3 regions of the Glutamicibacter sp. St.4D3 genome follow, and region 1 is predicted to be linked to each of the others. Evidence: riboswitches for the same ligand, from Rfam matches in the RefSeq annotation. Region 1 holds a riboswitch; each other region holds the start of a gene.
What was found. A riboswitch is a leader RNA that binds a small molecule or an ion and turns the genes downstream of it on or off. The one in region 1 is predicted to bind S-adenosylmethionine.

Region 1 (10,429 bases):
CCATGCAGCGCCTGGCCCGATCCCTGGGGGTCTCCCCCTCGGCGCTGTACAACCACGTCTCCTCCAAGAACGACCTGTTGCAATGGATCCAGGAAACGGTGATGGATGAGGTGGACCGGGACTGCTTTGACACGATGGAGCTGGGTGCGGCCCTGGAAACCTGGGCGGTGAGCTACCGGTCGGTGTTTGCCCGGCATGTTCCGCTCATCCCGGTGATCGCGGTGCTGCCGGTGGCTGACTCCCCGAACACCCTGACCATGTATGAACGGGTGGCGCGGGCGCTGCATGAGCACGGGGTGCCCCAGGAGCAGATCGTGCCGATCATCGTGGCACTGGAGTCCTTCATTTTCGGCTCGGCCATCGACACCTCGGCGCCTGCGGACATCTTCGACCCCGGAGAGCATCAGGCCAGCGCGCAGTTCTTTAGTCGCTCGCTGGATGCCCAGCAGGCCACGGGACGGCGCAACTCGGATGACGCCTTTACGATCGGCCTGCGCGCGATGATCACCGGTCTGCTGAAGGGAAGGTAGGCATGCAGGAACAGAAACCGCACTGGATTCAGCGCATCACCATCAAGCAGTGGAGCGCGGTGGCATTGACCGTGATCGCGCTGGTCTTCATCCTGCAGAACCTCTACCGGGTCCGCGTGCAGCTGTTGTTCTTCCACACCAGCGCACCGCTGTGGGCGGTCATGCTTGGCACGCTGGTGGTCGGCTACTTGATCGGGCGCTTCTCCACCCGGCGGTGACCCGGCCAAGGCGGATGGGCTAGAACCTCCCGGACTCGACGCTATTCGTCGAGGATGGCCCACTCCCCCACGGCTTCGTTGTTCGAATCGAACACGTCCTCCTGGGCGCCGGCCTCCATGGGATACAGCTCCAGGTTCTTCGCCCAGTGCCGCAAGATCTCCTGCAGCTCCTCACGGGGCTTGAGCTGCATGGTTTCCGTGTCGAAATTTACCTCTAGGACGAAACGCATCAGGAACTTCCAATCTCTCGGATTGTGGTCATCCTATGCCTTCGTGCGCCGAAAAAGCGAGAAACGCACACGTGAGTCGCGCAATGGCCTTCAGAGGCAGCGGCGGGCATGAAAAAAGCGGGACCACTGGTCCCGCGATTTTTCTCCCCGTCCACGGCGATCGCCGTGGCCATTACATTGGGTAGTAGCTGTAGGCCGCCGACAAATTGTCCAGCAGCTCACTGCCTCCGACCTTGTAGGCCAGCAACAGCAGCCCGCCAAAGACTGCGCCGGTGAAGGCGCTGAAGCCCAGCGACAGCTTCGCCAGCGAGCGAACTTCCTTGCGGCTCACGGCGGCTTCGTCGTTCAGGTAGGTCTGCACGCTCTGCCCGAAGGTGGCTGCCGGAGTCAACGCCGGCACGCCCAGCACGTTGGCGGCGGTGTCAGTGGCCCCGTCCCGCAGGTACGCCACGGTCTGGCGGTTCTTGCGGTCCTGGCGCAGCTTTACGATGTTCGATCCGTGACGAGCCAAGAGGATGTCTTCACCGAGTGGGATCGTACTCATAATCGCTGCTCCTTAGAAAATTGTCGGGGTGTTATTTACAAGCTAACAGCCTTTTTTGACCCCTTAATACAAAACCCCGCTATTCGTTCACAACCTCACATGCCAATGTGAGCGGAACCGCATGATTCCGGGGCAAAACCGGTGACTTGGGGCACCTCACGCACCGCCGCGAAAGGATCTGGAGGCGGCCAAAACAAATGTTGTTGAACTTTTAACCAAACGTTTTTACCACGTTTGCTTGGTTCAGCGGAGGCAATGCTGTGGCAGGCGTCGGCCGCGGGTCGCTGCGTGGAAGGTCTTGCCGCCGCGCGACTACCGGTCGCCAAGGGGTGCGCCGGATGCCGGGCAGCGCATGGCAAAGGGTCCACAGCCTTCGCTGCGGACCCTTTGCGGTCTCTTGCTGTATTTCTAGGCGCCGCTACGCTGTCTTGGGCTTGCCGCTGCGTGCCTCGTGGCGCGCATGCTTCACCTGCGCGCGCAGCTCGTCGTTGCTCACTGCCGGATCCACACGCAACCCCAGCTGCTGGGCCTTGGCCAGCAGGTCCTCGCGGATCTCAGTGGCGTGCGTACGCCGGTAGCCCACGACCAGGACAGCACTGATGATTCCCAGCGCCACAATGGTCAATAATGCGGTCAGTACCAACACGTCAAATTGCTGCATCTGCCATCCTCCTTCCAATCTCCCACTAACTTCAACAACCGCAACCATCGATACATTCCCAAAACATGCCTAGTCACAACGGCAAGAGGGAAAACCCTGGAGCGGCAGAATCCAAAGAGGGGATTAACTATCCTAGCAAGAATATTCGAATAAAGCATACTTTGTGTTCAATTACGCTTTGGAGACGGACCTAGCCAGTACTGCACGGGAGGTGCCCAGGGAGGCGCCCCGGCTTTTATCGGTAAACCACCGGCGAAAGAACCTTCAGGCTTCGACAGCTTGATGCCGGTTCGGGGACGGGCTTCCTAACCCCCGCCGTCATGCCATCTTGTGAACGTCCTGGCCAGGCGGTAGCGTCCACAGTAGGTCCTGAAAGCCGGGACAACGAAGACCAACCACGTCGGAGGGCCGGCGGGCCCAGGGCCTGCCGCGAAGACAGAAACTGTCGCCGATCACGAAGGAGTCGGATCATGGCTGAAAAGCGTCGTGTCGTAATTGTCGGGGGTCACGGAAAGGTCGCCCTGCTCGCTGCCCCGCGGCTCGTCCGGGAGGGGTTCGAGGTCCATTCGCTGATCCGCAATCCGGAACACATCACCGATATCCGTGCGGTGGGTGCCACCCCGGTGGAAGTTGATATTGAAACCGCCAGTGCCGAAGAACTGGCCAAGACCTTTACCGGAGCCGATGCCGTCGTGTTCTCGGCCGGTGCCGGCGGCGGAGATCCCGAGCGCACCAACGCCGTGGACTATGAGGCGGCGGTGCGCACCATGCAAGCCGCCAAGCAGGCCGGAGTCAACCGCTATGTCATGGTCTCCTACGCGCGCGCCCTGGTGGACGTCGACAACCTGGACCCGAAGGATTCGTTCTATCCTTATGCCAAGGCCAAGCACGACGCGGATGAGTACCTGCGCGGCACGAGCCTGGAGTACACCATCCTGGGGCCCGGCGCCCTGACCCTGGAGCCGGCCACAAAGAAGCTGCGCCTGGCCGACAGCCGCGGCCGCATTTCCGGGCACGAACCGGCGGGCACCGAGGGGCGCACCGCCCGGGAAAACGTTGCGGAAATGATCGCGTACGTGCTGGCCCACAATGCCGGAATCCGCCAGACCGTGAATTTCTTTGACGGAGACACCCCGATGAGCAAGATCGTCTCCTAACGCTCAACAAACTTCAGTGGCCAGTTCCCAAGGCCTGAGCAACGAAACGTCCAGGGAAGCACCGTGGTGCGGCCCTGGACGTTTTGCTGCGGGACTTCAGTATTCGGCGCTGCCGTGGCTGTGCTCAAAGACCAGTGAGGTCTGGGTGGTCGCCACGGCCGGGTTCGAGGACAGGTAGTCGAGCACGAACTGGCGCACGTCCGCGGAGTTGCGCACCGCCACGTGCAGCACGAAATCGTCGGCGCCGCCCAGGAAGAACAGCTGACGCACTCCGGGCTTGGCCTGCATGTCCTGGGCGAAGGTCGACATCAGGTGCCGGGCGCCGGGACGGATGCGAACGAAGATTAGCGCCTCCAGCTCTCGTCCGAGCACCTGCGGATCCACCTCGATGGTGAACCGGGAAATCACGCCGGTATCACGCAGCTGATTCAGCCGGGCCAGGCAGGTCGAGGGGGCGATGCCCAGCTCCTCGGCCAGGGAGTTGTTCGTGCGGCGGGAGTTCTCCGACAGCAGCCTGAGCAGTTTACGGTCCAGCTCATCGAGCTGCGCACGCTTGATCTCGGCCGAGACCGGATTATTCACCACTGTCGCACCTGCTTTCCCCTGGTTCGGCACTTGGGCGCCGGCCTGCAGTGCCGATACCTGCACCTTTGACTGACGTTGTGATTCACCATCATAGGTCTCACTTGATTTCTTCCGGGCCTATTACCCGGCGGGCGCGCTTCCTGCGACGCAGGATCAGCCACAGCGCCATGGCCAGCAGCACCACGATGCCCACCAGCCACGGCCAGTCCAGCGCGATCCACGCATAGATGAACGCCAGGCCCACGGTGGTGTACACCAACGCCCAGATCAGACAGCCGACAATCACCGCCGGCAGGTAGCGCCGCAGCGGCATCCGGGTGATTCCGGCGGTCGCGTTCACCGCCGTCTGCACCCCCACGGTCAAGAAGCTCAGCGGCACGGCGAAGACGCCCCACCGGGCCAGCAGGGCCTGGGACTTGAGGTAGATCGGGCCGCGCAGCACCCGCTGGAAACGCGTCTGCTTCACCCCCGCGGCGATGCTGTGCCCGATCCAGTAGGTGGTGTTCGCGCGGATCATCGCCCCAAGGAAGAAGAACAGGTACGTCACCAGGTAGGGCGCGTCCTCGATCCACTGCATCATGGCAACGCGCCTACGGGACCATCTTGATGCGGCGCACCAGCAGCCCGCCGGCCACGCTGACCACCGCGGCGCAGACAAACAGGGTGGGGTACCCACCCAGCCAGCTCACCGCGATCCAGGCGATCAGGGGCGCGAAGACCTGCGGCAGGGAGTTGGCGATGTTGATGACGCCCAGGTCCTTGGCCCGGGAATCGGCGTGCGGCAGCACCTGGGTCAGCAGCGCGTAGTCCACCGCCAGGAAGGAGCCGAATCCCAGTCCGAGCAGCACCGCTCCGCCGATCGCCACCGGGAAGGAGGGGGCCACGGCCATGACCAGCGCCGCGGCGGCCACAATCAGGGAGGAGATCACCACGTAGCGCTTGCGCTTGCCGTCCCGGTCGGAGAGCTTGCCGGCCACCACCGAGGAGAGGATCACAAAACCGGCGTAGATGCTGCTGAGCACCAGCACCCCGGCGGCCGGTTCGGGATGATTCAGCCCATCCTGCAGGAAGTACAGCAGGTAGACCAGGATCAGCTGGCTGGAAAGGTATAGCAGGAAGCGGGTCAGCCAGGCCCAGCCGAAGTCCGGGTAGCGGACCGGGTTGATCCAGAAGCTGCGCAGGAAGCTGCCCCAGGCGAACTCCTCGCGGGCGCTGGCCGGCAGCACCACGTCCTGGCGCAGCAGCACGAAGGGCACCGAGCACAGGGCAATCACCACCGCGACGATCGCGTAGCCGAACACCAGGTCGCTGGCGGCGACCATGCCGATGCCGGCGCCCACCAGGATGCCCAGGGTCTGGGCCAGGGCGATCAGCCCACCCACGGTGCCGCGCTGGGCGACCGGGACCTTGTCCGGCACGACGGCGAGCACCGCGGCCAGCGCGGCGTTGCCCGCGGCCTGCATCAGTGCCCAGCCCAGCACCAGCACCGTGACGGTCTGTGCGGTGGACATCAGCAGCAGGGCCAGCGCACCGCCCAGGGTACCGGCCACGATCCAGGGGACGCGGCGGCCAAAGCGGGAGGTGGTTCGGTCGCTGAGGGCGCCGAACAACGGGTTCGCGATCATCGAGACGACCGCGCCCACGCCGGTCACCAGCGACAGGGTGGCGTTTTTCTGCTGCGGGGAGATCGCCTCGGAGTGCAGTCCCAGCAACACCTGGATGGGTGCGAAGAAGCCGACGTTGATGCCGATGTGCACAATCAGTACCGCGGCGATCCAGCCGACGCCCACGCGAGCGGTGGGGGTCCGGAGTGCTTCGACTGCCTTGTTAGATTCCATGCTGCTGCGTACCCGCCTACCGTTTGCGACCCAGATTGCGCGGAGTGATCCCCGGATCTTCCAGGTCGGTGATGGGCGGGGTGATCTCCTGTTCAATCAATTTTCGCACGGCCCGGCCCATCAGCCCGCCATCGACCATGGAGGCGGCCACCAGGCGGTCCTGCCCATCCAGGCCGAAGAGCACCTGGATCTTGCCCTGCCGGGTGTGGCGGGCCACGGTGCGCGCCACCGCGGTGAAGTCCCCGACGACTTCCACGTGGGATTCGTGGCGGTCGGACCAGAACCAGGGCACCTTGCGCCGTGGGGCGCTGGTGCCCATGATCGTTGCGGCGGCGAGCGCCGCATCCTCATTGGCCCGGTCCCAGTGGCGCAGGGGGCGGGCACCGGCCTCGCGGGCCACATCCCCGATCGCCAGCACCTGGGGGACGCTGGTGCGCATGCCCGCGTCCACAATGATGCCATTGTTCGTTTCCAGGCCCAGGGTGTCGGCCAGGGTGAGGTTCGGCTCCACCCCGATCGCGGCCACCACGACGTCGGCCTCGATGCTCTCCTGATTGACCTCGACACTGTTTTCGGTGATCCGCTCGGCCATCCCGGTCACCACCCGGATCCCGTTCAGCCGATGGTCCTCGTGCAGCTGGCGGGCCATGGGTTCGCCAAAGGCGGTGACCAGCGGCACCTGCTGGTTGCTGATCAAGGTGACCATGGCACCGAACTGTCGGGCCGCGGCGGCGAATTCGGCCCCGATGAGCCCGGCACCGATGACCACCACCTGGGTTCCGAAGGCGCCGAAGGACAGCTTCTGTGACAGGTCCTCGGCGTCCTTGGCCGTATGGATCACCCGGGCATGTTCGGCCCCGGGCACCTGCAGTCTCCTTGGCGTGGTTCCGGTGGCGAGCACCAGCCAGTCCTGTTCGGATTCCGGTGCCTGGACCTGGTCAATGCGCTGCGGCTGCAGCTGCACCGAGTGCTCAATAAACCATGCCGGGGGTGCGAGGTTGACCCGTTCCAGCGTCTTGCTCAGGGGCGGGCGATCGTAGGGCAGCCCCTCCGGATCGCTGAGCGTGATGTTTCCGGCATAGCCCGCCTGGATCAGCGTGTGGGCCAGGGAGAAACCGGCGACCCCGGCCCCGACGATATGCACTGAACCCATTTAGAAGTGCAGCTCCAGCATCCCGTCGATGACCTCCACCTTGTAGGTGCGCGCATCAACATAGGCTGGCAGGCACAGGACCTTGCCGGTCTTGAGGTTAAACCGGGAAGCGTGCAGCGGGCATTCGACTTCGCAGTCTTCAATCCATCCTTCGGACAGGGAGGCGACTTCGTGGGTGCACTCATCCTGCAGGGCGTAGAAGTTGCCGTCCTCCGCATGAAAGATGGCGATGTCCTCCTTGGCTCCGCTGTCATCGGATTCGACCTTCAGCGCCTCGCCGACCGGAATCATGTCGACTGGACCCACCGTGTAGCTCACTGCTTCTCCTTCGGTTCTAAAATTAGTCTTTCTCATCTTGTCACCTTCTGCGGACGCTCACGTAGTAGCTCGGTCACGTCCCGCTGGGCGTATCCCTGGGCCAGCGTTTCCTGTTCCGGCGTGGGAAGCCCGAACAGGTCGGGGCAGATCATGGCCGGGGTGTGCGCCCGCCTAGAATGGTTCCATGCATGACGAAGAACTTTTCACCACGGTGGAAAGAGAGTTCACCACGACCTTGTTGCGCGCCCGCCAGACCCTGGTTCAGCGCGCCAAGGCGATCCACCCGCAGCTGCAGGCCCCTGGTTACCGGATCCTGGCTATCCTGGTGCATCACGATTCCCAGCAGCAGGGGTTCCTTGCCGAATCGCTGCAGCTGGACAAGGCCACGATTTCCCGGCTGGTCAAGCAGTTGGAGACCCAGGGACTGATCACCCGGACCGCGGATCCCAAGGATGGCCGGGCCCAGCTGGTGTCCATCACCGAGCGGGCGCGCGACGCCTGGTACGCCAGCGGTCAGGCGCAGCGCCAGCGCCTGCGGGACAAGCTGGAGGACTGGTCCACCGAGGACGTGCAACGTTTCGCCGATCTGCTGCACCGTTTGAACGACAACTCCGACGCCGCCGACGCCGGTTAACCGCAGCCGCAGACAAAGGGTGCGCAGCGTGGTGCCGCTTGCCATGAGGGCCGGGGTGCTGCTGGACGCAACACCTCATTGGTCCACCGCCGTGCTCCCCCATCGCCCGGCCCGAACGTGACCTACCTCCGCACATGACTCGATGACGAAACATGACGCGGCTCGTTGTCCACCCCGCCCGATGCGGGATAGAACAGAAACACTGAATCACGAGTTCCGACCGTACAAGCCCTGGCTGGTCGGACGGCAACCCTATTTGCGCCATTGTGCGGGGTGCCCCAGGTGATGATTCGACGCTGTTGAAGGCCAGCAGCGTAAGCGATGGCGCCCCCTTGCGCCAGAAAGGGGAAGATTTCCCATGACCAGCACCCTGACCCTCGCCGAGGACCGCGCCCAGCGACTGGATGCCGCCGCGCAGGCATGGAACGAACGGCTGTCGGCCGACCCCGCCAACGGCAGCTTGTCCTTCACCGTCACCGGCAGCGGTACCGGTGCGGTCGCCAGCGACATCAAGGCCGGACGGCACACCTTCCAGGTCGACGAGCCGGCGCCGCTGGCCGGGGACGACGCGGCCGCCAGCCCGGTCGAGTACGCGCTGGCCGCGCTGGCCTCCTGCCAGATCGTGGTCTACCGCCTCTACGCCCAGCAGCTGGGGATCCAGGTGGATGACATCAAGGTCACCGCGAACGGAGATCTGGATGTGCACGGCCTGTTCGGCGCCGCCCCGTCGGTGCGCCCCGGTTTTACCGGTGTTCAGCTGGATGTGCAGCTCACCGGCCCGGAATCCACCGAACGCTATCTTGAGCTGCAGCGGGTGGTCGATGAGCACTGCCCGGTGCTGGACGTTTTCAAGAACCCGGTACCGGTGAGCGTCAACGTCCTCGTGTCCGGACGCTAGCCAGGGCCTTGTCCGGTCCGCCTGCCAGCGCGTAGCCTGAGGCCAGGCGAGCATTGGAGGAAAGCAGCATGTCAGCATCAGCCGCGCCGGACTGGGACCCACGGGCCCCGGAGGTGCTAGAGGACCAGATTGCCGCCTACGACCGCCTCCGGGCCCAGTGCCCCGTCGCCCACAGCGAGTTCCTCGGCTACTCGGTGCTGGGGCACGAAGATGCGCTGCGGGTGCTACGTGATCCGGAAAAGTTCAGCAACGCCGTCTCCCAGCGGCTGACCGTGCCCAATGGCATGGATCCACCGGAGCACACCGTCTACCGGGCGGTCAATGACCGCTACTTCACCCCGGAGCTGATGCGCCGCTTCGAGCCGGTGTGCCGGGAAGTGGCGCTCAGCCTGCTCCGGGAGCTGCCGCTGCACGAACCGGTCGACGTGATTGAGCAGCTGGCCGAGGTCTATGCACTGCGCGCCCAGAGCGCGTTCCTGGGGTGGCCGCGGGAGCTGGAGGAACCGCTGCGCGCCTGGACCGCGAAGAACCGCACGGCCACCTTGGCCCAGGACCGACCGGCGATGAAGGCCATCGCCGTGGAGTTTGACGGATACATTCGCCAGCTGCTCCAGCAGCGGCGCGAGGCCGGCCACCGCGCGCCGAAGGACCTGACGACCCAACTGCTGCATGAACAGGTGTACGGCCGGGCGCTGAACGACGAGGAGCTGGTCAGCCTGTTGCGCAACTGGACGGTCGGTGAGCTGGGCACCATTGCCGCCAGTGTCGGGATCCTGGCCAATTTCCTGGCCACCCACCCGGAAATCCAGACCCGTCTGCGCGAGGATCCCTCGCTGATCGGGGCGGCCAACGACGAGATCCTGCGGGCGCACGCCCCGCTGATTGCCAACCGCCGGGTGACCACCCGGGATGTGGAAGTCAACGGGCGGCTGATCCCGGCCGGTGAGCGGGTGACCGTGGTGTGGGCTTCGGCCAACCGCGATGAGAGCGTGTTCGGGGACCCGGATGAGTTCCGCCTGGACCGGGACCCGGGGCTGAACCTGCTGTACGGGGCGGGCATCCACATCTGCCCCGGGGCGCCGCTGGCACGGCTGGAGTTGCGGGTGCTGGTCGAAGAACTGCTCAAGCGCACCAGCAGCATTGCCCCGGCCCCCGGCGCCCAGGCACCGGCCCGGGCCCACTACCCCGGCAGCGGGTACTCCACGCTGCCGCTGCAGCTGGACTGAACCGGCCGCGGGCCACCAACCGCCAGCAGGCGCCGTCTCCTTTGGTGGGGGACGGCGCCTGCTGGCGGTAAGGAAACTGCCGGGTCCGGAACCCGGCCTAGAAGCGGGTCTGCTGGTAGAACCAGTTGATGTGTTCCTCCAGCATGTGCGCGGCCCGTTCCCGGTTGTTGTTGGCAAACGCGCGGTGGATTGCCTTGTGCTGGCGGCGCAGCACCTTCACGATCGGCTGCCAGGTCGCATCGTCCGGGATGGCCGAGGCCACGTAGTCGCTGATCGAGTGGCGCAGGGATTCCATCATCGCCTCCACCACTGAGTTGCCGGCCATCGAGGAGAGCAGCACATGGAACTCGGCGTCAATGCGGTGGAACTCGTCGCGGGAAAGCTGCGGGTCATCCATGCGCATGATCAACACCGCGGTGCGCTCGATCACCTGTTGG
Region 2 (10,429 bases), 1.3 Mb from region 1:
CTGGCCCCCACACACCCCCGCGGACCTGCTGCCGCGGCTGATCACCGCGGCCCGGCGGGCCGGGGTGTGGGTGCTGGCCGATGCCAGCGGCGAGGCGCTGCTGCAGGCCGCCCGGGCCGGTGCGGTGCTCAAGCCCAATGAGCATGAGCTGCGCGAGGCCACCGGGTGCAGCAGCCTGTCTCAGGGGGCCCGGCAGCTGCTGGAGCTGGGCGCCCCCGCCGTTTTCGCCAGCGCCGGGGCCGACGGGCTCTACCACTTCGCCCCTTCGCAACCGGTGACCCACGCACTGTTGCCGCAGGCGTTGAGCGGCAACCCCACCGGGGCCGGGGATTCGGCGGTGGCCGCGCTGGCGGCCAGCGCCCTGCAGGGCCTGGAGATCGAGCCGACGCTGCGCCGGGCCGTGGCCTGGTCCGCGGCCACGGTGCTGATGCCCACCGCCGGGGCGGTGCACCCCAGCTACCAGCAGCTGGCCCGGGAGGTCATCTGCCAAACCCTGTCCACCGACGCACACCACTAAGGAACCGCATGCCACTTGTACCCACCGCCCAGATCATGGACCAGGCCGTTCGCGCGGCGCGCGGGCAGGGCGCGTTTAACGTCATCCACCTGGAGACCGCGCAGGCCCTGATCACCGCCGCCGAGCAGGCCGCCGTGCCGGTGATCCTGCAGATCAGCGAAAACTGCATGAAGTACCACGGCTCACTGGCGCCGCTGACCCTGGCCTGCAAGGCGCTGGCCGAGGAGTCCAGCGCCGAAATCGCGCTGCACCTGGACCACGCCGAGGATGAGGCCCTGGCCTACCAGGCGATCGAGCTGGGTTTCGGTTCGGTGATGTTTGACGGGGCGAAGCTGGAATTCGAGCAGAACGTGGCCGCCACCGCCCGGGTGGTGGCCGCGGCCCGCGAGGCCGGGGTCTATGTCGAGGCCGAGCTGGGGGAGATCGGCGGCAAGGACGGGGCCCACGCCCCCGGGGTGCGCACCGACCCGCAGGAGGCCGCGCTGTTCGTGCAGCGCACCGGGGTCGACGCCCTGGCGGTGGCCGTGGGATCCTCGCACGCCATGACCGAACGCAGTGCCAACCTGGACTTGGAGCTCATCGACCGGCTGGCGCGGCACCTGGAGGTTCCGCTGGTCCTGCATGGCTCCTCAGGGGTGCCCGATGCCGTCCTGCAGGAGGGCATCCGCGCCGGGCTGCGCAAGATCAACGTCTCCACGCACCTGAACGGCTTCTTCACCCGAGCGGTGCGCCAATGGCTGGATGAGAACCCCGCCGGGGTCGATTCGCGCAAGTACCTGGCGGCGGGACGCTCGGCGTTGTCCCGGGAAGCTGCCCGGCTGCTGGGCCTCTTCGCGGGCGCGTGAGCAGTTCTGATTCTTTGGTGCGCCAGTTGCCGGAATGGAACACCGAACCCTTGACGTGAGATAGATAACATCTCATAATCGTGAGTAACCTGATTTTTACTGATTTATTTCAGTACAAAAAATCTAGAATCACTCACTCGCATCGCAGGGGACTGGCAATGAAACGCACCAAACGGACAACACTGCTGGCTTTGTCTGCCATCGGGGCCCTGGCCCTGAGCAGCTGCGGATTTTCCGACAAGCCCGCCGAAGGCGGCGGGGGCGAGGGCGGGGAGGCCGTGACCCTGCAGATGCTGGTCCCGACCTACTCCACCGGCACCAAGGGCCTGTGGGAAGGGGTCATCAAGGACTTCGAAGCCGAACACGAGAACATCACCGTGAACCTCGAGGTGCAGTCCTGGGAAAACATCGAAAGCGTGCTGAAGACCAAGCTGCAGGGCAACCAGGCGCCGGATATCTACAACGGCGGAGCGTTCGCCGAATTCGCCGCCGAGGAACTGCTGGCCCCGGCCAGCGACATCGCTTCGCAGGAGACCCTGGCCGACTTCCAGGAAAGCTTCGCCGAGGCCGAGAAGTACGAGGGCACCCAGTACGGGCTGCCGCTGATTGCCTCGGCCCGCGCGTTGTTCTACAACAAGGACCTGATGGAGGAGGCCGGGGTTTCCCAGGTGCCCGGCACCTGGGATGAACTGCATGAGGCATCCAAGAAGATCAGCGAAAAGACCAAGGCCTCGGGCTACGGTATGCCGCTGGGCAGTGAAGAGGCCCAGGGCGAGAGCCTGATCTGGTTCGCCGGCAACGGTGGCAACTTCGGCACCGACGAACAGATCCAGGTCGACACCCCGGCCAACCTGGAAGCCGCGCAGTTCATGAAGAAGATGATCGATGACGGGGTGACGCAGAAGGACCCGGGTGCGACCCAGCGCACCCCGATGCTCAACACCTTCATCCAGGGCAAGATCGGCTTCGCCTACGGCCTGCCGCAGACCGTGGGCCAGATCGAGGACGAGAACCCGGACCTGAACTACGGCATCGCGCCGGTGGCCACCAAGACCGGGGACCCGGCCACCCTGGGCGTGGCCGACCGGCTGATGTCCTTCAGCGCCGATGAGGCGAAGAAGGAAGCGGTAGGCGAGTTCATGGACTACTTCTTCTCCTCCGAGGTCTACACCGACTGGGTCTCCACCGAGGGCTTCCTGCCCACCACGAAGTCGGGGTCCGAGGCCATGGCCGGGGATGAAACGCTCAAGCCGTTCCTGGACCTGCTGCCCAACGCCGTGTTCTACCCGACCACCAACCCGGCCTGGAACGCCACCGACGGTGCGTTCAAGTCCCTGATGGGTGAACTGGGAACCGGCAAGTCGGCCGAGGACGTGCTGAAGTCGATCCAGGCCAAGGCCGACGCCGCACGCTAACCGGCGGCAAACCACACCGATCCATGGCGGAGGCCCGGCGCTCGCAACACCAGGCCTCCGCCATTGTCGATTCCCCATCCCGCCACCGGCCCGCCCTACCGGCATCGGCAACCGCCACCGCCCGCTGCACCGCCCCGGCTGCCAGGGCGCCGGCGGGAGGGGACCAAGGAGCTAACCATGAGTGCACCACCCGTGCTCACTGCGGTTGAGCCGGCCAAACGCCGGCCCACCAGTGGGAACCAGTCCTTCTTCAGCTCACTGCCGTGGATCGGCCCGGCGCTGCTGCTGATCCTGGCCATGGTCGCCTTCCCGGCCGGCTACATGATCTTCAACTCCACCCGCAAGATCTCCCAGGTCGGCACGGACCTGCATTCGGTGGGGCTGGCAAACTTCGTGACCGTCTTCCAGGACCCGGCGCTGCCGCGAATCCTGCTGAACACCTTCGTGTGGGTGGTTTCCGTCGTGGGAATCACCGTGCTGCTCTCCCTGGCACTGGCCCAGTTCCTGAACAAGCCGTTCCCGGGACGAACGATCGTGCGCATGGCCGTGATCGTGCCCTGGGCGGCGTCGGTGGTCATGACCACCACCGTGTTCTACTACGGCCTGGACCCGAACTACGGGATCTTCAACAAGTTCCTGATGGACGTGGGGGTCCTGGATGAGGGGTTCGGCTGGACGAAGTCCGCGGTGCCGGCGATGTTCGTCTCGGTGATCGTGGCGATCTTCGTGTCGATCCCGTTCACCACCTACACGCTGCTGGCCGGGCTGCAGTCAATCCCCCAGGAGACGCTTGAGGCGGCCCGCGTGGATGGGGCCGGGCGCTGGCAGACCTACCTGTTCGTCATCCTGCCCCAGCTGCGTTCCGCGCTGGCGGTCTCGGTGCTGATCAACATCATCAACGTATTCAACAACCTGCCGATCCTGAAGGTGATGACCGGTTCGATCCCCGGAACGAACGCCGACACCCTGATGACCTACATCTTCAAGGTGCTGCAGTTCGACCGGCGCCTGGACATCTCCTCGGCCCTGTCGGTCGTGAACTTCGCGGTGGTGGTGCTCATCGTGGCGATCTACGTCAAGACCGTCAAGCCCATGAAGGAGGTCTGAGGTGGCACTGCTGGACGCCGCGGACCGCGCGCCGCGCAAGGTGGTCATCACCCGCATGGTCGTGGGGCTGCTGATCGCGGCCCTGTTCCTGATCCCGTACGCGACGATGTTCATCGGTTCGCTGAAGACCCAGAGCGAGATCCTCTCCATTCCGCCCTCCTATCTGCCCCAGGCCGGGGCGCAGTGGTCGAACTACGCCTCGATGTGGGACACCCCGGAGACCCCGGTGCCCTACAACCTGGTTTCCACGATCGTGATCTCGGTGTTTGCGACCCTGCTGGTGCTGCTGGTGGCGACCCCGGCCGCGTACTTCACCGCCCGGTTCAAGTTCCCGGGCAAGATGGTGTTCATGTTCCTGGTGATCGTCACCCAGATGCTGCAGCCGGCGGTGCTCACCGCGGGATTGTTCAAGCAGATGCTGGCCTGGAACATCCACGACACGTGGCTGGCGATGATCCTGATCAACGCCGCGTTCAATCTGGCGTTCGCGGTGTGGATCATGCACTCCTTCTTCGCCGCGGTGCCCCGTTCCATTGACGAGGCGGCGCAGATTGACGGGGCCGGGAAGCTGCGGGTGCTGTTCACCATCAACCTGCCGCTGGTGTGGCCCGGGATCGTGACCGCGGTGATCTTCACGTTCATTTCCTGCTGGAATGAATTCGCCGCCTCCCTGGTGATCCTGTCCACCGCCGAGAACCAGCCGCTGAGCGTGGCGCTGACCAAGTTCATCGGGCAGTACGCCACCGCCTGGCAGTACGTGTTCGGGGTTTCGATCGTGGCGATCGTGCCGGTGATCATCCTGTTCGCGTTGATTGAAAAGCGGCTGATCGGCGGGTTGGCGGCCGGTGCCGTGAAGTAGCGTGACCGGCGCGGCGCCGCGCTTTTGGCAGTTGGCGCCGGTGCGGTGTTGACTTAATCAACGGGCGCGTGTCCCCGCCGGGGGCGGCAGGCGGCGCCCGATCGCAGGCAGGGCGGCAGGAGGAACCAGGGAGAATGAAGCGCGAGGAGCGGCTGAACCACGTGCTGGATTTGCTGGCCCGGCACGGGAAGATCGATGTTGAGCAGATCGTGGAGCAGCTGGGGGTATCCGCGGCCACCGCCCGGCGTGACCTGGATTCGCTGGCGGCGGCCTCCCTGCTCACCCGCACCCACGGCGGGGCGGTCTCCAGCACCGTGGCCTACGACCTGCCCGCCCGCTACCAGAACGATTCGCGCGACGATGAGAAGGCGCAGATCGCCCGGGCGGCGGCGGCGATGGTGCGCCCGGACATGGTGGTTGGGCTTTCGGGCGGGACCACCACCAAGGCGATCGCCCACGAGCTGGGGATGCGCCAGGACCTGATCGGGGAGCCGGGGCGCATCACCCTGACGGTGGTGACCAACGCCGTGAACATTGCCGGGCTGCTGGCGGTGCGCCCGCACATCCGGGTGATGGTCACCGGCGGGGTGCTCAATGCCCGGTCCTATGAACTGGTCGGGCCGATGGCGCAGGCGGCGCTGGGCAAGATCACCATGGATTTGTGCTTCGTGGGGGTCAACGGGCTGGACCCGCGGCTGGGGCCGATGGTCTCGGATGAGATGGAGGCGGCGGTCAACGAGCTGATGGTCGCCCAGTCCCGGGACAGCTACCTGGTGCTGGACTCCTCCAAGGTGGGCACCCGCTCCTTTGTCATCCTGGACACCGCTAACCTCACCGGCATGATCACCGACCGGCAGCTGGATGCCGGCCAGCTTGCGGCCCTGGATGCGGCCGGGCTGAAGGTGCTCACCGCCTAGGGTGCCGCCCGCTGCGCGGCGCACCGCCCGGCGTGGGGCCTAGCCGCGTGCGGCGGCGGCCGCCGCCATGCGCAGGCGCGGGCCGATTTTGCGCAGCAGCTTGTCCAGCCGCGGATGATCGGTGCGCGCAATGGCGTCGCTGAAGCGCTCCAGGCTCATCAGCCCCAGCCAGATCCTGGCCCGGCGGGCCTGCCCGGGATCCGGAGCGACCTGGTCGATCAGGTCCTGGCCGTGCCACAGGCACAAGTAGGCGGTGTTCAGCGCCGGGTCCCAGGCCGCGGCCAGGTCCCAGTCCAGGATCCCAATCAGCTCCCCGTCGACCCAGTGCATGTTGTGCCCGGCCAGGTCCCCGTGCACCAGGCCCGGGGGCACCTGGGCCAGTTCGGGCAGCTGCTCCCACAGGGTGAGGGCCGCCGGGCGCAGCTCGAGCGGCAGCGCATCGTGGCTGGCCTGGCGGCGCTCGGTGGTCCACGGCCCGCCGAACGCGAACGGTTCGGCCAGCAGCGGGCGCAGCGTGTCGAGCTCTACCTCGGCCAGGGCATCGACCACCCGGCGCAGGATGCACGCATCGCCCCGGTGCGGTGGGTGCGCGGTGCCGGGAATGTAGCGCATCGCCACCGCCGCCAGCCCTTGCGCGTCAGTGGCGATCGGGCCCAGCGCGGTGGGCACCTGCCAGGCAAGGCGTTCGGAGACGGCCCGGTGCAGGGCCACGCTGCGGGGCATGGCCGCGCTGGCCTGCGGGGTGCGGGCCATGCGGATCACCGCCTGCTCGTTGCCCAGCAGCACCCGGTGGAACTGCCCGCCTTCCTCCACCCGGGCCCCTTGCCAGGACAGCTGCGGGGCCAGGCGCCGGGCCAGGGCCAGCTCGGCATCGGTGGCGGCTCGACTCACGGGTTCTCCCTTGGTATGTGGTGGGCGGGGCGGCGCCCGGACCTGCGGGCCGAGCGGTTCCAACGCTATCGCAGCCACCGCGGTGCTTCAGCCCAGGCACAGCGGGCACGCATAGGATCAAGGGGTGCAAAGCAATCTGGCAGACGGCCCGCGGCAGGCGGGGCCGCTGAAATTCGAGATCTTTTTGGTGCTGGCGCTGTCGCTGGGCCAAAGCGCGGTGTATTCGATCGTCAGCTTCCTGGACAAGGTGACCCGCGCGCCGCTGGGTGAGCAGACCACCTCGATGAACAACCCGCTCAGCGCCCGGCCCTGGTTCGATCTGACCTACCAGCTGCTGGACATCGCCTTCGCCCTGGTGCCGGTGGCGCTGGCGCTGTACTTCATGGCGCGCAGTCTGGGGCTCGGGCCGCGGCAGGTGGGGTTCGATTTGCGCCGGCCCGGCCGAGACGCGGCCTGGGGCGCCGGCTTGTTCCTGGCGATGGGGCTGGGCACCCTGGGCCTGTACGCGGTGGGGCGGGCGCTGGGGCTGACCACCGCGCTGTCGGTGGCGAACCTGGAGGGGTATTGGTGGACGGTGCCGGTGCTGCTGCTGTCCGCGGCCCGCCACGCGGTGCTGGAGGAGGTGCTCATGCTGGCCTTCCTCTTCGCCCACGGCCGGGCGCTGAAGATCGCCCCCTGGGCGCTGCTTCTGGGGTCGGCGCTGCTGCGCGGCAGCTACCACCTGTACCAGGGATTCGGGCCGTTCATCGGCAACGCGGTGATGGGCGCCGTGTTCGGTTGGGTGTACCTGCGGTGGGGGCGGGTGATGCCGCTGGTGATCGCGCACTTCCTGCTCGACGCGGTGGGCTTTGTGGGCTTCGCGCTGATCGGTCCGGCGATCGGGATCGGCGGCTGAGCCGGCCGCCCGGCCTTTGCGCCGCGGCGCCGGCGGGTTAACGGATCAGGGGCAGGGGGCGAACCCTCGCGGTTCACGCCCTGCCCCTATATCCGTGCGTCCTTGGCTACAGCACGACCTCGCCCTTGGGGGTCTGGAAGGTGACCGAGAGGATGCCCGGGGTCCCGTTGGGGGACTGGTAGCTCATGGTGACCTCGCCCAGCTGCACCTCATCGGGCTTGCCCAGCCACTCCAGCACCCGGTCGCGGGAGCCGGCGATGGTGATCTCATCGATGAAGCCCACCGGGTCCAGGGCGCGGGAAGGGTGCAGGTCCTCGGTGCCGTCGTCCCAGCGCAGCAGGTAGGGCACCTGCGGGTCGGCGATCAGGCCCTTGATGCCGATCTGCTGCCAGGTCAGTTCGCGCCCGTCGGGGAACTTGCGGTTGCCCGGCACGGCCTGGCGGCCCAGCCGTTGCTCGGCCTGGCCCATCTCATCCAGGGACACGCACCAGCCCATCCATCCCCCGCCCAGTTCGGAGCGGGCGCGCACGGCCTGCCCGAAGGGGGCCTTGAGGCTTGCCGGGTGGTCCAGCACCTCGACGACTTCCAGGTACTGGTTGTGCTGCAGCGGAAAAATTACATTGCGAGTTCCGAATCGTGGGTGGATCCCACCCTTGACGAACTCCAGGCCCAGGGTCTGGGAGATGCGTTCGGCGGTTTCCATCAGCCCATCGGGGCCACATGCATACGAAACGTGATCTAGCCTCATCATGCGATCATCATGCCATTTTTGTGATCCAAGTCTCGACTTAGGGTCGCCTAATTATTTCTCCAGGTGTTGACGTTCCGGCCCGAACGTGCCAAGTGCGGCGCAAGGGGTGCGCTGTTGTGTGACCGATTGCGACGCCGCGGACGCAGCGCCGATTGCATCGTCCGCCGCGCCTGCGGCACACTGGTGGCAGGTCATGAGTCCCAGCTACGAGCCCCGGCTTGCTGGGCGGCAACCCTCCAACCGCGGTGGGGTGCCCCGGGTGAAGACCTGGCCCTGCACACCTAGGTGTGCCAAGGACAAGCGCGGGTTACACCCTGAGAACTCACCGGCCACCGGCCTCTTAGGGTGAATTTCAGTGGTGTACCCCCGAATAGTCAACGAACTATGGGAGGAAAACCATGAGCGAAAACTGGTCATTCGAGACCCGTCAGATCCACGCCGGGCAAAGCCCGGACCCGCACACCGGGGCCCGGGCCCTGCCGATCTACCAGACCACGTCCTTCGAATTCCCCACCGCGCAGACCGCGGCCGAGCGCTTTGCGCTGCAGGACCTGGGTCCGATCTACACCCGCATCGGCAACCCCACCCAGGAGGCGGTGGAGAACCGGATCGCCAGCCTGGAGGGCGGGGTGGGCGCCCTGCTGCTGGCCTCCGGGCAGGCGGCCACCACGTTCGCGATCCTGAACCTGGCCGAGGCGGGGGACCACATCGTGGCCAGCCCCAGCCTCTACGGGGGCACCCAGAACCTGTTCAAGCACACGCTGCGCAAGCTGGGAATCGAGGTCAGCTTCGTGGCCGACCCGGACGACCTGCAGGGGTGGCGCGCCGCGATCCGCCCGAACACCAAGGCGCTGTTCGGCGAGGTGGTCTCCAACCCGCGCCAGGACGTGCTGGACATTGCGGCGATCGCGGACATCGCCCACGCGGCCGGCGTGCCGCTGCTGGTGGACAACACCCTGTCCACCCCCTACCTGATCCGCCCGATCGAGTCCGGCGCGGACATCGTCATCCACTCGGCCACGAAGTACCTGGGCGGGCACGGCACCGCGATCGCCGGGGTGATCGTGGATTCGGGCAACTTCGACTTCGGGGCCGACCCGCAGAAGTTCCCGGGCTTCAACACCCCGGATGAGTCCTACAACAACCTGGTCTTCGCCCGCGACCTGGGCGTGGACGGCGCACTGGGGGCGAACCTGGCCTACATCCTCAAGGCGCGGGTGCAGCTGCTGCGCGACCTGGGTTCGGCCGTGTCCCCCTTCAACGCGTTCTTGATCGCCCAGGGCCTGGAAACCCTGTCCCTGCGCATGGAGCGCCACGTGGCCAACGCGGTCCAGGTGGCCCGCTGGCTGGAGGCGCACCCGCAGGTGCAGCAGGTCTCCTACGCCGGGCTGCCCTCCTCCCCGTGGTACGAACGCGGACGCAAGTACGGGCCGAACGGGGTGGGCGCGATCGTCTCCTTCGACGTGGCCGGCGGGGCCGCGGCCGGCCAGGCGTTCGCCGATGCGCTGGTGCTGCATTCGAACGTGGCCAACCTGGGGGACGTGCGCTCCCTGGTGGTGCACCCGGCCTCCACCACCCACGCCCAGCTCAGCGACGCCGAGCAGCTGGCCGCGGGGGTGCGTCCGGGGCTGGTGCGCCTGAGCGTGGGGCTGGAGAACGTCAAGGACATCCTGGCCGACCTGGAACTGGGCTTCGCGGCCGTGGCCGCCCGCCAGACCGACGAGACCCTGGCCGAAGCGCGCTAAGCCGATGACTGCGATCGCAAGGACCGGGCGGCCGGCCACCCGCACCGCCGTGCACGGCATGAGGCGCCGAGCGGCGGTGGGGGAGTATGGCTTTGAAACCGGCGGCTACCTGCCGCAGGTGGAGCTGGCCTACGAAACCTGGGGGGAACTGGACGCACAGGGCTCCAACGCGGTGCTGATCACCCACGCGCTGACCGGCGATGCCCACGTCAGCCGCGGGGACTCGGACTTCGACGGCTGGTGGGAGGACTTCGTGGGCCCCGGCAAGCCGATCGACACCAACCGCTACCACGTGGTGGCGGCGAACATCGTCGGCGGCTGCAACGGCAGCACCGGGCCGGGCAGCCTGGACGCCAACGGGCGGGCCTGGGGTTCGCGTTTCCCGTTCACCACCATCAAGGACTCGGTGCACCTGGAGGCCCGGCTGGCCGACGCGCTGGGGATCGAGACCTGGCACGCGGTGATCGGCGGGTCGATGGGCGGGGCA
Region 3 (10,429 bases), 730 kb from region 1:
TGGGCGGTTTCGGCCCGATCACCGTCGGTTCGGGCGCCGAGGTGGCCGAGAAGCTGATCGACTGGGTGGACTACACCGACGTGGACGGGTTCAACCTCGCCTACGCGATCACCCCGGGAACCTTTGAGGACATCGTCGAGTATGTGGTTCCCGAACTGCAGGCCCGCGGCGCCTACAAGACCGAGTATGCCGAAGGCTCGCTGCGCAACAAGCTCTTCGGTGCCGGCGACCGGGTCAAGGACACCCACCGCGCCGCCCAGTACAAGATCGCCAACCGCCTGGCTGCCGCCCGCTAGCGGCCAGCGGTGAACAGGGCGGCGCGGCCGCGGAAAAACCCGTCACTGGTCTTTCCGCGGCCGCGCCGCCTTCGGTGTGGATGCGCGGGAGCTACTTGTGCTTCTTGTGTCCCTTCAGCTGCTTCACCACCATCGCCGAGCCGCCCCCGCGCCGGGTCGGTTCGGCCGCGGCGGTCAGCTTGCCCCGCGGGCCGATCTCCACGGCCGCCACCGCACCGATCTCCGCCTGCGGGGTAAAGGAATCCCCGGACGGCACGAACTGGTGGCCGAAGGGCTCCAGCATCCGGGCATCATCGGCAATGAACTCCGGTTCGGCGGTGACCGCGGTAGTGTTGCGCTGTGAGGCGCGCGGCGCGGCAATCGCCTCGGGAAGCTCCATGCCCAGATCCACGCGGTTGACCAGGGTCTGCAGCACCGTGGTGATGATCGTCGAGCCGCCCGGGGAGCCAACCGCCAGCACCGGCTTGCGGTCCTTGAGCACAATGGTCGGCGCCATGGAGGAGCGCGGCCGCTTGCCCGGCTCGATGCGGTTCGGGTCGGCCGGATCGTAGACGGTGGAGAAGTCGGTCAACTCGTTGTTGAGCAGGAACCCGCGGCCCGGCACCACGATGCCCGAACCGCCGGTCTGTTCAATGGTCAGCGTGTAGGACACGACGTTGCCCCACCGGTCGGCCACCGACAGGTGCGTGGTCGAGATGTTCTCCGTGTCCTTCTCCTGCGCCACCACACCGGCTTCGGTGGGGCACCGCCCGTCATAATTGGCGGCATCGCCCGGCGCTACCGGTTTCACGGAGGCGCGCTGCGGATCCAGGGCGCAGGCCCGCTCGGCCCCGAAGAGTCGGTCGGTCAGCTGGCGGGTGGGCACATCGACGAATGCCGGATCCCCGACGTATTTGCCGCGGTCGGCAAACGCCAGGGCGCTGGCCTCCAGGTAGTGGTGCAGCGCGTCGGGTCGCGGCATCGTTGAAAGCTGGAACCGATTCAGGATGTTCAGGGCCTCGCCGACCGTGGTGCCCCCACTGCTGGAGGGGGCCATCCCGTAGACGTCCAGGCCGCGATAGTTCACCCTGGTCGGCTTCTGCTTCACGACCTTGTAGCGTGCCAGGTCCGCGGCGGTCATGTGGCCGGCAGGCACGGGCAGCTCGGTTCCCGGCACCACCGGCGGGGCCTGCACGGTCGCGGCGATCTGCTCGGCGAGCTCACCGCGGTAGAACGAGTTGATGCCACGGCGCGCAATCATGCGATAGGTCTTGGCCAAATCGGGGTTCTTGAACACGGTGCCCACCTTGGGGGCATCCCCTCGGGGAAGGTACAGCTTCCTGGTGGACTCGAAGGCCTCGAACCGCTCCTTGTTATCCAGGGTTTGCTCGCGGAACGTCTCATCCACGACGAAGCCGCGCGTGGCCGTCTTGATGGCCGGCTGCAGGGCCTTTCCCAGGCTCATCGTTCCCCAGCGGTCAAGTGCCTCATCCCAGGTGGCCAGCGTGCCGGGCACGCCCACGGACACCCCGCTGGTCACCAGCTCCGGGGTGAAGGGGTAGGGGCTGCCGGTCTGCGGATCAATGAAGGCGTCGTGGGGCATGGCGGCCGGGGCGGTTTCCCGACCGTCCAGCGTGCTGATCTTCCGGGTGTCGGCGTCGTAGTACATGAAGTAGCCTCCGCCGCCAATGCCAGCGCTGTAGGGTTCGGCGACTCCCAGTGTCGCGGCGGCGGCCACCGCCGCGTCCACGGCGTTGCCGCCGCGGCGCAACACGGAAATCGCCGCGGAAGAGGCCTCCGGGTCGACGGTGGCCACGGCGCCACCGTAACCGGTGGCGGTGGCTTGCTTCTCGGTTTGGCGTGGTTCCGCCTGGGCCGGCGCCAGACTGAGCGCGGTCAAGCCCAACGCCAGGCTGATCGCGCAGGCTGGGGCGCGAAGTGATCGTGGGTGCACAGCTACCCGCTCCTTGGGGGTTGATGGGTTCTGACCCCCTCAAGCTAGGCGAAGTGCACCACATCCAATGGAAGTGAGACGCATCACATTCCAAAAGTTGTGGTTGCCCTGAGGAACCGGCTTTCGGCGCAGTGCCTCCGGGGCGGGGCAGTCCTTCGGAGAGGAGCCAGCGGTTTCTGCGCACGAAGCACCATATGCCTTTCCCGCCGATTTTTGCGCGCAACCTTGGTTCCGGGCAGAGGCAATGAAAGGCCCCTGTGCAGCGCCGGCCCATGGCGGAAAGCACTAGGCTTGGGGCCATGGATTCCTCGGCCTCCCGGCTCCCGCCGGTCGACCTCGCGCGGGCAAGACAATTGTGGGGCGACTATGTGCTTTGGGCAGGGGGCGGGGTCCTGCGACCCGAGGTGTTGCCTGTCGTTGACTACTTCGGGGACAGTCCCGCATTGGCCGATGCGTTGCTGCGCGCAGTTTCCGACGGGGATAAGCGCGCAACCTCGAGCCTGGAGAACGAGTACACGGCAAGCGGTGAACCGTTGCCGGAGGCAGGCGCCTATTGGCTAGCCTGCGATTCCACCGGTACGGCGCGTCTCATCCTGCAGACCACCGAGGTCACCTTGGCGGCCTTTGACCACGTGGACGCCGATTTCGCCTTTGCCGAAGGGGAGGATGACCGCTCGTTGGCCAGCTGGCGCCGCGAGCATGAGAAGTACTGGCGTCGCACCCAGCGGGCTGCTGGACACCAATGGGATCCGACCCTGACGTCGCAGCCGGGTTTCCGGGTCGTGCTTGAGCGTTTCGTTGTCGCCTGGCCTATGGGCCCCGGCAGGGCGTAGCCCCCAGCGGTTTTTCCGCGCCGGTGGATCTGCCGGCTCGTGGATGAGGAATCTGCACAGGGTTTCACAGGGCTCCAACTGCGGGACAAGGCCAAGCCGGCCCGGCCCTGCGGCTGCTGCACGGTACTGCCCCCGGTCCGCGGAGGCGTGTAAAACCCGCGCCACCCACTACAGCGGGCGCGGTGGCACCGGCGCCACCCTGCCGGAGGAATTGTCAAGGATCTGCGGTTTTCGCCTTCACACAATGACTTACCGGCGCGTGTGACCCCATTGTTACGGTGCTGCCGAGCCTTTGTCGCCTCCTCGGTGGCGATGTGACGTCGATGTTTCGTCATGGTTGGTCACATGAATGTCCCCGCCGCACACTGAAATCACCCGGAACACCCACCGGAACAACACCATCCAGAGCGACTGAGAGACCTGGCTCGTTGACGTCGCAGCAACCACCCCGACGGGGAGCGGTGCTAAGGCCAGGACCGATGGAGATTGCTAGATTTCGCAACGGTCCCCGCACACGGGCGGATGTCTGCCTGTTTTGCCTCCCTTCGCGGGAGGGACCTGAATTCAGCGTGCTCCTCGGGCTAAACCGAGAGGAACACGGATTATGCGGCCACCACGTTTGGCGCTGAAAGCCACCGCACTGCTTGCGGCCCTGGGGCTGTCGTTGACCGCATGCGGCGGCAGCGGCGCGGCAAGCCCGAACACCGAGTCGGCACAGCCAGCCGGCGACCCGGTGCAGGGTGGAACCCTGACCTACGCCGAGGTCACCCCCATCGACAACTGGCAGACCCAGGCGGCCCGGTTCTACGAGAAGGCCAACGTGCTGAACTCGGTGCTGGACCGGCTGACCTATTTTGACGCCGAGCAGGGCAAGCTGGTGGGGTGGATCGCCAGTGACTTCACCTCCAACGAGACCAAGACCCAGTACACGTTCACCATTCGTGACGGGGTGACGTTTTCCAACGGCACCGCACTGGATGCCAAGGCCGTCAAGGCGAACCTGGACGCGCTGGGACTGGGCATCAAGGATGCGCAGATCCAGCCGAACGTGGATTTCTCGGCGTACAAGTCCTCCAAGGTGCTGGACGGGAACAAGGTCCAGGTCACCCTGAAGCGTCCGGACGCCAACTTCCTGCGCGCCACCTCCTCGGTGACCGCCGGGCTGGTGGCCCCCGAAACGCTGAAGCTGGACAACGCCGGGCAGTCGGCGATCTCCAAGATCGTGGGTTCCGGACCGTTCGTCTTCGCCTCGGAAAAGCCCGATGAGGAAGTGGTGTTCAGCGCCCGCGACGACTACGCCTGGGCTCCGCAGGGTGCCCAGAACCCGGGGGCTCCCTACCTGGATGAGCTGGTCATCAAGTACCTGCCGGAGGTTGCACACCGTGCCGGAGCCGCCCAGTCCGGGCAGGTGGACCTGGTTCGGGGATTGCAGCCGGTGGATGAGCAGGTGCTGAAATCCGGCGGCGGCCAGGTGTTCGCCGCGCAGGGCGTGGATTTGACCACCAACAACGCCTCGGTGCGCATTGGCTCCGGGCAGCTGGCCGACGCCAAGGTCCGCCAGGCGCTGCAGGTGGGCATCGACCGCCAGGCGCTGAAGGACACCGTGCTTTCGGACAGCTATGTGATTTCCGCATCGATTCTGAACCACAAGGCCCCGGGCTTCGTGGACTTCTCCGCGGAATTGGCCTACGACCCGGCGCGGTCCAAGGAGCTGCTGGATGAGGCCGGCTGGGTTCCGGGACCGGACGGGATCCGGCAGAAGGACGGGAAGAAGCTGGAGGTCACCGTCGCCTCCTCGAACAACTCGGTGGTCATCAAGCCGGCCTTCGAACTTATTGAGCAGCAGTGGCGCGAGATCGGGGTCAAACTGGTGAACCGGGCAGCGGACAACACGTTCCTGACCAGTGCCCTGGTCGATGACAAGGTCGAATTCTTCGGCACCCGGCAGTTCGCCTACGGCGGGCTGGGGCCGGTCTTCGGGCCGGCGAACAACACCCAGACGCTGAACGCGGACGAAGAGTTGAACGAACTGTTCACCCGGGAACAGGCGGCCACCACCGAGCAGGAGCACCTGAAGCTGATCGGTGAGGAACAGCGTGCCCTGGTGCTGGACAAGGCCCTGACCCTGGTGCTGTGGGATGAGGTCCAGGTCTACGGCGCGCATTCGGGCACCCACGTCGACTTCACCTCCGGCACCGCCCCGATCTTCCAGGGCGCCTGGAAGAGCGGCAAGTAGGGGAGGGAAGCATGGGCGGATACATTGCCAAGCGCGTTGGCCAGGCCCTGCTGGTCATCTGGCTGGCCTACACCGCGGTTTTCCTGGCGGTGCAGGCCCTGCCGAATGACCCGGTGACCATCTTCCTGTCCACCGACGCCGCCGCGGACCCGGCCACCATCGCACAGCTGAAGGCCCACTACGGCTATGACCAACCGCTGATCACCCAATACCTGGGGCAGCTGGGCGCGCTGCTGCGCGGGGACCTGGGCTACTCGCTGTCCTCCGGGGCGCCGGTGGCCGCCCGGATCGGGGAGGTCATCGGATCCACCCTGGTCCTGGCCGGCAGCGCCTTCGTGCTGGCCGTCCTGCTGGCGGTGGCCCTGGTGGCCGCGGCCACCCTGGCCCGTGGTGAGCGGCTGCGCCGGGCGCTGTTGAACCTGCCGCCGCTGTTCATTTCAATCCCGGTGTTCTGGCTGGGCCTGGTGCTGCTGCAGCTGCTGGCAGTGCAGCTGGGGGTGATGTCCCTGTTCCCGGACGGTTCGGCGCTGTCGCTGCTGGTGCCGATCCTGGTGCTGGCCCTGCACCTGAGCGCACCGATCGCCCAGGTGCTGCTCAAGAGCGTTCAGCAGGTCTCGGCCCAGCCGTTCGTGGACGTGCTGCGCGCCAAGGGGGCCGGGGAGTCCTGGATCTTCTACCGCCACACGCTGAAGAACGCCGCCCCGGCCGCGCTGTCGATTGCCGGGATCACCATCGGCACCCTGCTGGCCGGCTCGGTGATCACCGAGACCGTGTTCGCCCGCGCCGGACTGGGGCAGCTGGTGCTGCAGGCGGTCACCGTCCAGGACATTCCCCTGGTGCAGGCTCTGGTGCTGCTCACCGCCGCCACCTTCACCGTGGTGAACCTGCTGGTGGACCTCATCCACCCGCAGCTGGACCCACGAATCATTACCGCCCACGCCGGCTCGGCACGGGCCCTGGCTGCCTGAAGGGACAAGGGATCATGAGCGTACTGACCGAACAGAACACCACCCCGGCCGGGCTGCCGGTTCCGGAGCCGGCACCAACCACCGCGGCGCCAGCACCGGGCCGCCCGGTGCGCCGCTGGCTGGGACGCTGGTGGATGCTGCTGCCGCTGGGCCTGCTGCTGGCCTGGGCGCTGGTGCCCGGCGCGTTCAGCGCAGCGGACCCGATCACCGGGATCCCGGCGCAGAAGCTGAGCGCCCCCAGCCCCGCCCACCCCTTTGGCACCGACCACCTGGGCCGCGACGTATACTCCCGGGTGGTGCACGGCACCGGGCAAACCCTGATGACCGCGGGACTGGCCTGCCTGATCGGTTCGGTGCTCGGCAGCGTGCTGGGCCTGCTGGCCGGCACCACCGGAAGGGCGGCGGACGCCGTGGCCATGCGCCTGGTGGACGTGCTGCTGGCGGTGCCCGCGTTCCTGATCGCGCTGATCCTGGTCACCGCCACCGAGCCCGGGCCGCTGTCCCTGGGCCTGGGGGTGGGGATCGCCTCGATCGCCGCGTTCGCCCGGCTGGTGCGCACCGAGGTGCTGCGGGTGCGCTCCCACGACTTCGTGCAGGCGGCACTGATGAGCGGCGGCGGCTACTTCACGGTGCTGCGCCGGCACATCCTGCCGCACGTGATCGGACCGGTGCTGGCCCTGCTCGCCGTGGATTTGGGGGCGGCGATCCTGGCCATCTCGGGACTGGGCTTCCTGGGCTTCGGCGCCCCGCCGCCCACCCCCGAATGGGGGCTGCTGATTTCCGAGGGACGCCAGTACCTGTCGGTGGCCTGGTGGCTGACCACCCTGCCGGGCCTGGTGATCGTCACGGCCGTCATGCTCACCGCCGCCCTGGGGCGCAGCATCAACCGCGCCTTCCGCTTCTAGGACAAGGACAGTGGACATGGAAATGAACGCCAAGAACACCCCCGCCGCACCGGTGGTGCGCATCGAGGACCTCACGGTACGCTACCCCGGCGGGACGGTGGCCGCCAACGGGCTGGACCTGCACATCCCCTCGGGGCAGATCCTCGCCGTTGTCGGGGAATCCGGGTCCGGCAAGTCGACCCTGACCAAGGCGCTGATCGGGCTGCTGCCGGCCGGCACCCGCGTCGAGGGGTCCATCCGCTTTGGCGGCACCGAGGTGACGAACCTGGATGTGCGCCGCTGGCGGGCCATCCGCGGGGCCGGTATCGGGCTGGTGCCCCAGGATCCGGGCTCCAGCCTGGACCCGGTGAAGACCATCGGCTCCCAGCTGATCGAGGTGTTCCGGCTGCACCCGCAGCGTTCGGTGCCCAAGGCCCAATGGCGGTCCCGGGCCGTCGAACTGCTGGCAAGCGTGGGCGTTGACCGCCCGGAATACCGGCTGGGCCAGTACCCGCACGAGCTGTCCGGCGGACTGAAGCAGCGGGTGCTGATCGCGATCGCCTTCGCGCTGGACCCGCAGCTGCTGATCGCCGATGAGCCGACCAGCGCCCTGGACGTCACGGTGCAGCGCACCGTGCTGGAGGTCTTCGTCTCCCTGGCCCGGCAAAAGGGCACCACGGTCCTGTTCGTGACCCACGACCTGGCGGTCGCCACGGACATCGCCGACCGGGTGCTGGTGATGAATTCGGGGCGGATCCTGGAGGACCGCAGCGTGCGCTCGCTGATCACCGAAAGCACCGAACCCTACACCCGGGCGCTGCTGGCCCAGGCCACCGGCAGCCGGCAGCGGCCCCAACCGGTCGCGCACGCAGACATCGCGATCGACGTGCAGGAGGTGTCCAGGACCTTCGGCCGCGGCGCCACCGCCCACCGCGCGGTGCACCAGGTCAGCTTCCAGGTCCCGCGCGGCACCACGTTCTCCCTGGTCGGGGAATCGGGTTCGGGCAAGTCCACGACCGCCAAGCTGATCATGGGCCTGCTGGATCCGCAGTCCGGGCAGATTCGGGTCAACGGACAGCGGGTGGGTGCGGCCCACGGCCGGCGCCGGCACCAGCTGTGGCGCCAGGCCCAGCTGGTCTACCAGAACCCGGACTCGGCGTTGGACCCGCGCCAGCGCATCGCATCGATCATTGCCGAGCCATTGCTGAACTACCGGCTGGGGGACCCGCGCTGGCGTTCCGGACGGGTGGCCGAGCTCATGGAGCAGGTCAGCCTGGCCCCTTCCCTGGCCGCGGCCCGCCCGCCCCAGCTCTCCGGCGGACAGCGCCAGCGGGTGGCGATCGCCCGGGCGCTGGCGTCCGGGGCCGAGATCCTGGTGCTGGACGAGGCGCTGAGCGCACTGGATGTGCTCACCCAGGAGCAGATCCTGGCCTTGCTCCAGTCCCTGCAGCGCGAGCACGGGCTGACCTACCTGTTCATTTCCCACGACCTGCATGTGGTGGAACGCATCAGCCACCATGTGGGGGTCATGCGGCGCGGGGAGCTGGTGGAGAGCGGCAGCGTGCACCAGGTGTTCACCGAACCGGCCCACCGCTACACCCGCACCCTGCTGGCGGCGAACCCCGGGCAGGTTCTGCGTGAACTGTGCCCTGCCGCCGGCTGAACCCGAGCCCGGCCGGGAAGCGCCCGGCCACCGTCGAACGACGAACTTCCCCCGTCACGAAAAGAGGAGCATGAGCACCCACGCCATCCAGGCCACCAGCGACGAAGCGGTCTACCAACGCCTGCTGGAACGCTTTCGCCCGGTCTTCACCCGCATCGCCCAGGGCGCCCGGGAGCGCGAACAACACCGTGAACTGCCCTACCAGCAGGTGGCGTGGCTCAAGGACGCCGGCTTCACGGCGCTGCGGGTCCCGGCCAGCCACGGCGGAACGCCGGTGAGCCACACCGACCTGTTCCGGCTGCTGATCGAATTGGCGGCCGCCGACTCCAACGTCGCCCACCTGCTGCGCAGCCACTTCTCTTTCGTGGAGACCATCGCGCTGCAGCCCGCCGAGTTCCAGGACCGCTGGTTCCCGCGGGTGCTGGCCGGCGAAATCTTCGGCAACGCCGCCACCGAACGCGGCGGCAACGCCCTGGGCGCCACGAACACTAAGCTGATCAACACCGGGGCCGGGTGGGTGCTGCGCGGGGAAAAGTACTACACCACCGGCTCCATCTTCGCCGACTGGGTGGTGGTGATGGCCTCCACGGACGGCGTGGAGGGGCGGCAGTACGCGGTCGTGGAACGCACCGCGCCGGGCGTGCGGATCCTGGATGACTGGGACGGCTTCGGCCAGCCGCTGACCGGCACCGGCACCGCCATCTTTGAGGATGTCCCGGTGCAGGAGCAGAACATCATCCAGCGCAAGGTCGCCTCCACCCTGGAACCGGCGTTCTTCCAGCTGTGCCTGCTGGCCGTGCTGGTGGGCATCGGCAAGGCGGCCCGTGGCGAGGCGGCCGGGCTGGTGGCCGCGCGCACCCGCACCTTCAACACCGGTTCCGGGGCGCTGTTCCGCGATGACGCACAGATCCAGGAACTGGTGGGGCGCCTGGCCGCCAATGTGTTTGCCGCCGAGTCGATTGTCATCACCGCCGCCCGGGAACTGGATGCCGCCCACGATGCGGCACTGGGGCTGGACGAGCAGCAGGCCTACCTGCGTGCCGAACTGGCGGTGCAGCAGGCCCACGTGGCCACCCCGAAGCTGGTGCTGGATGCCACCAGCGAGCTGTTCGACGTCACCGGCGCCTCCGCGGTGTCCACCAGCAAGTCGCTGGACCGCTACTGGCGCAACGCGCGCACCGTGGCCACCCACAACCCGGTCGCGTTCAAGGCCCGCTCCGTGGGGGACTACTTCATCAACGGCACCATCCCCACCGGGTTGAACTCCATTGGCGAAGCGAAGGGAAAGAAGTAAATGGGAACCTTTGACCAGCGACCGCGCCTGCTGCTGTCCGCCTTCTTGATGACCACCTCCAGCCACATCCTGGGCGGCATGTGGCGCCACCCGCAGGCCCAGCAGCACCGATTCCACGAACTGGCGCCCTGGGTGGACCTGGCCCGCAAACTGGAGGACGCGAAGTTCGACGCCATGTTCTTCGCCGACGTGGTGGGCCTCTATGGGGACCACGAGGGCGGCTGGGCCTCCCACGTGCGCAAGGGGCTGCAGGTGCCCAGTCACGATCCACTGGTGCTGCTCTCCGCGCTGGCCGCCGGCACCGGGCAGATCGGGCTGGCCA

Region 2: it holds a riboswitch for S-adenosylmethionine, as region 1 does, so the genes downstream of both, AC6I21_RS03805 (bifunctional o-acetylhomoserine/o-acetylserine sulfhydrylase) here and AC6I21_RS13230 (OsmC family protein) in region 1, are expected to answer to the same signal.
Region 3: it holds a riboswitch for S-adenosylmethionine, as region 1 does, so the genes downstream of both, AC6I21_RS01235 (ABC transporter substrate-binding protein) here and AC6I21_RS13230 (OsmC family protein) in region 1, are expected to answer to the same signal.

The regions. Positions count from the first base shown of each region.
Region 1 covers NZ_AP039380.1:2,859,908-2,870,336, forward strand. The annotation lists gene AC6I21_RS13170 (TetR/AcrR family transcriptional regulator) at 1-530, shown strand, start outside; gene AC6I21_RS13175 (LapA family protein) at 533-748, shown strand; gene AC6I21_RS13180 (hypothetical protein) at 790-978, opposite strand; gene AC6I21_RS13185 (hypothetical protein) at 1,151-1,522, opposite strand; gene AC6I21_RS13190 (hypothetical protein) at 1,941-2,183, opposite strand; gene AC6I21_RS13195 (SDR family oxidoreductase) at 2,654-3,340, shown strand; gene AC6I21_RS13200 (Lrp/AsnC family transcriptional regulator) at 3,437-3,925, opposite strand; gene AC6I21_RS13205 (DedA family protein) at 4,023-4,505, opposite strand; gene AC6I21_RS13210 (MFS transporter) at 4,516-5,763, opposite strand; gene AC6I21_RS13215 (NAD(P)/FAD-dependent oxidoreductase) at 5,780-6,916, opposite strand; gene AC6I21_RS13220 (bifunctional 3-phenylpropionate/cinnamic acid dioxygenase ferredoxin subunit) at 6,917-7,234, opposite strand; gene AC6I21_RS13225 (MarR family winged helix-turn-helix transcriptional regulator) at 7,419-7,868, shown strand; SAM riboswitch class IV at 8,074-8,195, shown strand; gene AC6I21_RS13230 (OsmC family protein) at 8,227-8,766, shown strand; gene AC6I21_RS13235 (cytochrome P450) at 8,835-9,992, shown strand; gene AC6I21_RS13240 (FadR/GntR family transcriptional regulator) at 10,090-10,429, opposite strand, start outside.
Region 2 covers NZ_AP039380.1:824,422-834,850, forward strand. The annotation lists gene AC6I21_RS03760 (1-phosphofructokinase family hexose kinase) at 1-517, shown strand, start outside; gene AC6I21_RS03765 (class II fructose-bisphosphate aldolase) at 526-1,362, shown strand; gene AC6I21_RS03770 (extracellular solute-binding protein) at 1,521-2,777, shown strand; gene AC6I21_RS03775 (carbohydrate ABC transporter permease) at 2,955-3,884, shown strand; gene AC6I21_RS03780 (carbohydrate ABC transporter permease) at 3,886-4,743, shown strand; gene AC6I21_RS03785 (DeoR/GlpR family DNA-binding transcription regulator) at 4,878-5,660, shown strand; gene AC6I21_RS03790 (phosphotransferase family protein) at 5,700-6,551, opposite strand; gene AC6I21_RS03795 (CPBP family intramembrane glutamic endopeptidase) at 6,676-7,446, shown strand; gene AC6I21_RS03800 (VOC family protein) at 7,553-8,197, opposite strand; SAM riboswitch class IV at 8,387-8,506, shown strand; gene AC6I21_RS03805 (bifunctional o-acetylhomoserine/o-acetylserine sulfhydrylase) at 8,596-9,942, shown strand; gene metX (homoserine O-acetyltransferase MetX) at 9,947-10,429, shown strand, end outside.
Region 3 covers NZ_AP039380.1:246,463-256,891, forward strand. The annotation lists gene AC6I21_RS01220 (LLM class flavin-dependent oxidoreductase) at 1-296, shown strand, start outside; gene ggt (gamma-glutamyltransferase) at 388-2,229, opposite strand; gene AC6I21_RS01230 (ASCH domain-containing protein) at 2,598-3,062, shown strand; SAM riboswitch class I at 3,458-3,548, shown strand; gene AC6I21_RS01235 (ABC transporter substrate-binding protein) at 3,667-5,298, shown strand; gene AC6I21_RS01240 (ABC transporter permease) at 5,310-6,266, shown strand; gene AC6I21_RS01245 (ABC transporter permease) at 6,281-7,171, shown strand; gene AC6I21_RS01250 (ABC transporter ATP-binding protein) at 7,188-8,813, shown strand; gene AC6I21_RS01255 (acyl-CoA dehydrogenase family protein) at 8,884-10,107, shown strand; gene AC6I21_RS01260 (NtaA/DmoA family FMN-dependent monooxygenase) at 10,108-10,429, shown strand, end outside.